Methyloterricola oryzae: one gene and its partner. Each later gene encodes a partner of the first gene's protein in a complex. Links are inferred from orthologs where the notes say so. Each region holds a gene or a part of one and is shown in the gene's direction. Other genes may lie near its edges.

Region 1 (3,576 bases):
CTGCCTGGGGCAGGAATGTCCCAAGCTGGCGGACTGCTTCCTGGTGAAAGCCCGGCGCACGGCCCAGGAAGCCGAGGTGCTGGTGGTCAATCACCATCTGGTATGGGCCGACTGGGCCTTGAAGACCGATGGTTTCGGCGAATTGTTACCGAAAGCCGAGGTAGTCGTTATCGACGAGGCGCACCAGTTTGCCGAGACGGCGGCAAACTTTCTGAGCCTGACGATCACATCGCGGCAGATCAACGAACTCGCCGACGACGTGGTGACCGAGCAGGTCAAGGACGCGCCGGACCAGCCTGAGCTTTCCAAAAGCGCCGAAGACCTGGAAAACCGGGCCGCCGAGCTGCGCCTTTCGCTCGGTGCGGAGATGAGGCGGGACGCCTGGGCAGCGGTCAGCCACGACGAGCGGGTGCGCGAGAGCTTGCAAGCGCTGCAGCGGCAGCTTGAAGACCTAGGCCTGGAATTGCGGCAGGCGGCGGTGCGGGGCAAGGGCCTGGAGGCCTGCTGGAAGCGTTGCGAGGAACTGCAGGGTCGGCTGGCAGCATTTCTCGAAGAGCGCGAAAGCGATGCGGTGCGCTGGTTCGAGACCCAAAAGCGCGGATTCTCCCTGAGCCGAACGCCGCTGGAGGTCGGGGATGAATTTTCCCGTTTTCACCAGGCGTCGGAGGCGGCCTGGATCTTCACTTCGGCCACCTTGAGCGTGTCCAGGCGATTCGAGCATTTTACCCAGGCCTTAGGTCTGCGCGATGCCGACGCCCGCGCCTGGGACAGTCCCTTTGATTATCCGCGTCAGTCGCTGCTGTATGTGCCCATGGATCTGCCCGACCCGTCTGCGCCGGATTACACCGCTAGCGTGGTGCAGGCCGCCGTTCCGGTGCTGCAGGCCAGTCGGGGCAGGGCATTCTTTTTGTTTACCAGCTACCAGGCTATGCAGACCGCCGCGAACGTGTTGAGGGATCAACTGCCCTATCCGCTGTTCCTGCAAGGCACCTTGCCCAAGGCAGCCCTGGTGGATGCCTTCCGGGCGGCGGGAGACGGCGTATTGCTCGGCACCGCCAGCTTCTGGGAGGGGGTGGATGTGCGCGGACCGGCCCTGTCCTGCGTCATCATCGACAAACTACCTTTCGCCGCGCCCAGCGACCCGGTTTTGAACGCCCGCCTGGAGGCCCTGAAAGCCCGCGGCCAGAGCCCTTTTGCCGGGTATCAGTTGCCTGCGGCGGTGATCGCGCTCAAACAAGGGGTGGGGCGTCTGATCCGTTCCAGCGATGACCGTGGCGTGCTCATGTTGTGCGATCCCAGGATCGTCAGCCGGCCTTACGGCAAGGTTTTTCTCAACAGCCTGCCGCCTATGCGGCGGACCCGCCTACTGGGTCGGGTACAGGCTTTTTTCGCCGAGGAGGCGGCGGGAATCCCGCCGAACGACCCATGAAGATTCTGGCCGTTGAAACCGCTACGGAAGCCTGCTCCGCCGCCTTGTACGTGGATGGTGCAGTGCTGGAGCGCTATGAACTCGCTCCGCAGCAGCATAATCACCTGATCATTCCCATGCTTGATTCCATTCTGGCGGAGGCCGGCCTGGGCCTTGCTCAGCTTGATGCGCTGGCCTTCGGACGGGGGCCGGGCTCGTTTACCGGTGTGCGCATCGCCACCGGCGTGATCCAGGGGCTGGCCTTTGCCAAGGATTTGCCCGTGGCGCCGGTGTCGACCCTCGCGGCCTTGGCACTGCAGGCCTTCGACGAGGCCGAAGACGGCCATGCCTTCACCTGCATGGATGCGCGCATGGGGGAGGTGTATTGGGGCGTCTACGCGCGGACGCCCGAAGGGGTGGAGTCGATGCTGATGGAATCGGTGGGGCCCGCCGATTCCGTCGCCGTCCCGGCAGAACTGGCGGGAATCGGCATCGGCTCGGGTTGGGGGCCGTATGGGGACACCCTCAGACAACGGGTGGGCGGCGCCCAGTTGCGTGGGGTGATTGAGGGCCGATTCCCGCGCGCCGGCCACGTCGCGCGCTTGGGCAGCAGTATCGTTCTCGGGGGGGCGTGCGTTGCCGCTGAATTTGCGCAACCGGTTTACCTGCGCGACGACGTGGCGAAAAAGCCGGCTCCGCGGGTTTGAGTAAGCTGTACGAAAATGGAGAATGCCAGAAAGTTGAGTTGGATCAAATAACCATACTTCGGTTAAGGTAATGTTTGCCTGCGCGTCAAGCTTGACCGCCTCAAACAACCAAAAATGCGAGGAGATACTATGGAGCAGCAAAAAGATTACTTCTGGGTCTACATCGGCGGCGTGGTACTGATTGCCGGTTCAGTACTCTTTATGGTGAAGAGTTCCGAGCATGAAAAATATGCAACGGCCTCCAAGGCCATCGCGGAAGACTCTTCCAATTCCGCTTATCGCGATACCGCCCACTATGGGATCGGGAAGTAGCAGGATCTCCGTCGTGTGAATGGGAAGTCCACCCATGGCTAGGACGCGCGGCGCAGCCAGAGGAGGCAGGCGGCCAGGCTAAAACCTGGGGGCGATGGGTTGAGATACCACTCGCAATCGATTCGCAGGAACCGATTGCGAATCGGCAAAACTCCGGCGCGCAAGGTGCCGGACAAGCGAGCCAGATATCCAGGAAGGTATCTGGCTCGTTTTATACCCGCTAAAGAAAGTTGCCTTATCTTTTTATCAGGTCTGAAGGAGAAGCCAAAGGCCCATTTTCCATCACATCCTGCTCATAAGGCTTGCCGCGTGCACATCAAGTCTTCGCCGCCTGGCCTGCGTTCTCGGCCTCAGTAGAATCACCACGTTCCCCAAGCAGCCGTTACAAGGCGCCCGATCTTCTGCACAATGCACTAGTATTTCGCGAGTCAGCGCATTTCGGTCCGGCAGCACGCTGGGTGCGCAAGGGAGCCATACCATGTCCGAGCCGTTATGAGCCGACGCTTTTCGCCCAGTGCGGTGGCCGTTGCCTACGCGGCTTTTGGTGTGCTCTGGATTGCGGTGTCCGACCGCCTGCTGAGCCTGATCGTCGACAGTCCGGCCTTGCTGGTCCGCATCAGCACGGTCAAGGGCTTTGGGTTCGTCCTGTTCACAGCGGGCTTGTTGTATTTCCTGCTGAAGGCCAAATTGGCCCCTCCCGATTCGCCTTCGCCCACAGGGACGTTTTCCTATCAGCGGGGCCAGCGCTATTTCATCCTTACCTTCCTTGGTCTGGCCCTGGGTGCCCCCCTGCTCGGCTATGGCATCTACAGGGTGCACAGTCCGCAGGTAGAACGGGAGGCCCTGTCCAATCTCACCGCCATTGCCCGCCTCAAGGTGGAGGAAATTGAAGGCTGGCTGGCGGAGCGGGATGGCGACGGCTTCGCACTGGCAACCAGTCGCGGGTTTGCCGATCTGGTCCAGGCCGGTGCCATGCATCCGGATGACCCGGGATCGGTCAACCGGCTTTTAGAACGCCTGGAAAATCTACGCACAGCGTATGCGTACGACCAGATATCGGTGTTCAGCCCCGAAGGGCGGACACTGGCGGTCGCGGGCGAGCGCGGCGTCATGCCTGCCGCGATCAAAGAATTCATGCAAAGGGCGCAG
Region 2 (3,245 bases), on another replicon or contig:
GACCAAGTCGATACGCGCAACGAGATCTTCGATAAAGGCGCGCGGGATCTTACCGGCCATCGCGCCTAGGCAGGCAGCACTCAGAAGAACGGCACGTTGCCGTCACCGAAAAGGACAGAATCACCCCAGCATGGCTTTGATACGCGCACTGACCGCTGCCATATCTGCGCGCCCTTGCATCTGCGGTTTCAACAGCGCCATGACCTTGCCCATATCGCCGATGGCGGACGCGCACGTCTCCGCCACGGCGGATCGGATCAGGGCATCGATTTCCGCGTCGCTGAGTGCTTGAGGCAGATAATCCTGGATCACGGCCACTTCGGCGGCTTCCACATCGGCCAGGTCGTTTCGGCCTGCCTTGGTGTACTGCGCGATGGACTCGCGGCGCTGCTTCACCATCTTGTCCAGCACCGCCAGCACCTGAGCGTCGTCCAGTTGGATGCGCTCATCCACCTCGCGTTGCTTGATGGCGGCCATGATCAGGCGGATCACGCCCAACCGGTCCTTCTCTCCGGCCTTCATGGCGGACTTCATATCGTCCTGTATGCGTTGTTTAAGCGACATGTCACTCATGACTCACATCCGCTCGACGCAGGGGAATCAGGGCGTAGGACGGCCCTTGCGCAAGTTCTGCAGGGCAAAGCGCTCTCGGGAAAGTTTCTTCAGGTGACGCTTGACTGCCGCGGCGGCCTTGCGCTTACGCTCTTCGGTGGGCTTCTCGTAAAACTCTCTGCGGCGAACCTCGGACAAAACCCCGGCTTTCTCGCAGGCACGTTTGAAGCGGCGAATAGCGATTTCGAAAGGCTCGTTCTCACGGATTCTGATGGACGGCATGTAACTTCCCGATAAATAACTGAAAAAATTTCTACGCACCCCAATTTGGGGCTACCCTGATAATCAAACCCGCGATTATACTCGCCTCCATTCATAAAGCAAAAGCAGAAACCACCATGAAAGTGCTGGGCATCGAGACATCCTGCGACGAAACCGGGGTCGCCCTCTACGACTCCGAACAAGGCCTCCTGGCACATACCCTCTACAGCCAGGTGGCGATCCATGCCGAGTACGGAGGGGTGGTGCCGGAACTGGCCTCGCGCGACCATATCCGCAAGTTGGTCCCGCTCCTGCGATCCTTGTTGTCCGATTCACAGACCCGACGCGAGGAGATCGACGCCATCGCATACACGGCGGGTCCCGGTCTCATCGGCGCGCTGATGGTAGGCGCTTCCGTGGCGCGCAGCCTCGCCTGGGCCTGGGGTATTCGCGCCATGCCGGTGCACCACATGGAAGGGCATTTGCTCGCTCCCCTCCTCGAGCCCGATCCGCCGCCGTTTCCCTTCATCGCCCTGCTGGTATCGGGCGGCCACACGCTGCTGGTACGGGTGGATGGAATCGGTGCCTATCAGACACTGGGCGAATCGGTGGACGACGCCGCCGGGGAAGCCTTCGACAAGACCGCGAAAATGCTGGGCCTGGGCTATCCCGGGGGCCCCGCCCTGGCCAGGCTGGCCGAGGGGGGCACTCCGGGGCGCTTTGTTTTTCCTCGCCCAATGACCGACCGGCCGGGGCTGGACTTCAGCTTCAGCGGCCTCAAGACCCACACCCTCACCACCCTGGCGCAGTCTCCGGGCACAGCGCATGACAAGGCCGATGTAGCCCATGCCTTCCAGGAAGCCGTGGTGGACACACTGCTGATCAAATGCCGACGCGCGCTGAAGCAGACGGGGCTGAAGCGACTGGTGGCGGCCGGCGGAGTCAGCGCGAACCGGCTGATGCGCGAGAAACTGGAACGGGCGGGCGCGCAGGACGGATTCACCGTCCACTTCCCGCGCATGGAGTTTTGCACCGACAACGGAGCCATGATCGCCTTCGCCGGCTGTCAGCGGCTGCTCGGCGAACAATCGGCGCAAGCCGATGTCTTCGTGCGGCCGCGTTGGCCGTTGGACGAACTCAGTCCGCCTTGACCGATTCAGCGGCCGATGCGGGACTCCTCGCCGCGCCGGATGCGCGCAATGTTTTCACGGTGGCGCCAGATCAGCAAGGCGCTCATCAGGACCGTCGCCGAAACCAGCGGCAAGCCCCCCAGCCACCAGCCCACATACACCGGCGCCAGAGCCGCCGCGATCAGGGCCGACAGCGACGACATCCGGGAGAAGTAGGCCACCACCAGCCAGGTGACGAGCACGGCAGTGCCGGTGACCCAGGAGTATCCCAGCAGCACGCCCAAGGCGGTGGCTACGCCCTTGCCGCCACGGAAACCGAAGAACACGGGATACAAATGCCCGAGGAAGGCCGCGACGCCCGCCGCCGCCAGAATTTCCACCGGCGCGTCCAGGCCCTTGGCCACGAGCAAGGGTATCAACCCCTTGAACATGTCTCCCAAGAGGGTGATGACGGCGGCCTTCTTGCCGCCCAGTCGCAGCACGTTGGTGGCGCCGGGATTTTTCGAACCCTCCTCGCGGGGGTCCGGAAGCTGCAGCAAGCGGCTCACGATGACGGCGCTGGAGAGCGATCCCAGCAGGTAGGCGAACGGGACCAGAAACCACTGCAGCATGCGTCAAATCTCTTACGTAAAGTTGAAGTGCGCCGGAGTTCTGTGATACCAATTTCAAACAGACCAAACCGACCGGATAGATGATGGACATTATATTTCTGCGGGGCCTACAGATCGAGACAGTCATCGGCATCTATGACTGGGAACGCAAGATCAGGCAGACCGTCGTGCTCGACCTGGAGATGGCCTGCGACATCCGCAAGGCCGCCGCTTCCGACGCGATCGAGGACACCCTGGACTACAAGGCCGTCTCCAAGAGCATAATCAGCTTCGTGGAAGGCAGTTCTTTTTTTCTGGTGGAAACGCTGGCGGAACGCATCTGCGATATTTTGATCTCGGATTTCAAGGTGCCCTGGGTGCGGCTGACCCTGAACAAGAAGGGTGCCATCAGCGGCGCAAGCGACGTGGGCATCATCATCGAGCGGGGCGAGAGAACCTGCCATGGTTGAGGTTTACCTCAGCATCGGCAGCAACGTGGATAGGGACATCCATATCCCCGGCGCGCTCGCGGACCTGGAAGACATCTTCGGCGCGCTGAGCGTTTCCGGCGTCTACGAAAGCGAGGCGGTCGGATTTGAGGGAGACCCGTTCTACAACCTGGTGGTGGGGTTTCGCACCGAGTTGCCGGTACAACAGGTTGCGGCCAGGCTGTCAGAGATCGAGGACCGTCACGGCCGCACCCGCGATGCGA

The links. Proteins that work in one complex are often made in the same cells at the same time.
Region 2: the proteins of tsaB (region 1) and tsaD are in contact, whole or in part, in a solved structure (PDB 4WQ4), measured with the Escherichia coli proteins. The link is inferred for Methyloterricola oryzae from one-to-one orthologs.

What each region holds. Positions count from the first base shown.
Region 1 is NZ_JYNS01000012.1:85,556-89,131, reverse strand. The notes cover bases 271-3,270. They hold tsaB (tRNA (adenosine(37)-N6)-threonylcarbamoyltransferase complex dimerization subunit type 1 TsaB), read left to right. Parts: upstream 271-1,425; coding sequence 1,426-2,115; downstream 2,116-3,270. Other genes in these bases: EK23_RS21935 (bifunctional diguanylate cyclase/phosphodiesterase), read left to right, coding at 2,920-3,270; EK23_RS15370 (hypothetical protein), read left to right, coding at 2,245-2,427; yoaA (DNA repair helicase YoaA), read left to right, coding at 271-1,429. In the rest of the region: more of yoaA, read left to right, coding at 1-270; more of EK23_RS21935, read left to right, coding at 3,271-3,576. UniProt on the Escherichia coli protein: Required for the formation of a threonylcarbamoyl group on adenosine at position 37 (t(6)A37) in tRNAs that read codons beginning with adenine.
Region 2 is NZ_JYNS01000005.1:206,613-209,857, reverse strand. The notes cover bases 1-2,957. They hold tsaD (tRNA (adenosine(37)-N6)-threonylcarbamoyltransferase complex transferase subunit TsaD), read left to right. Parts: upstream 1-950; coding sequence 951-1,964; downstream 1,965-2,957. Other genes in these bases: folB (dihydroneopterin aldolase), read left to right, coding at 2,638-2,957; plsY (glycerol-3-phosphate 1-O-acyltransferase PlsY), read right to left, coding at 1,970-2,554; rpsU (30S ribosomal protein S21), read right to left, coding at 601-834; EK23_RS09440 (GatB/YqeY domain-containing protein), read right to left, coding at 121-573; dnaG (DNA primase), read right to left, coding at 1-60. In the rest of the region: more of folB, read left to right, coding at 2,958-3,003; folK (2-amino-4-hydroxy-6-hydroxymethyldihydropteridine diphosphokinase), read left to right, coding at 2,996-3,245.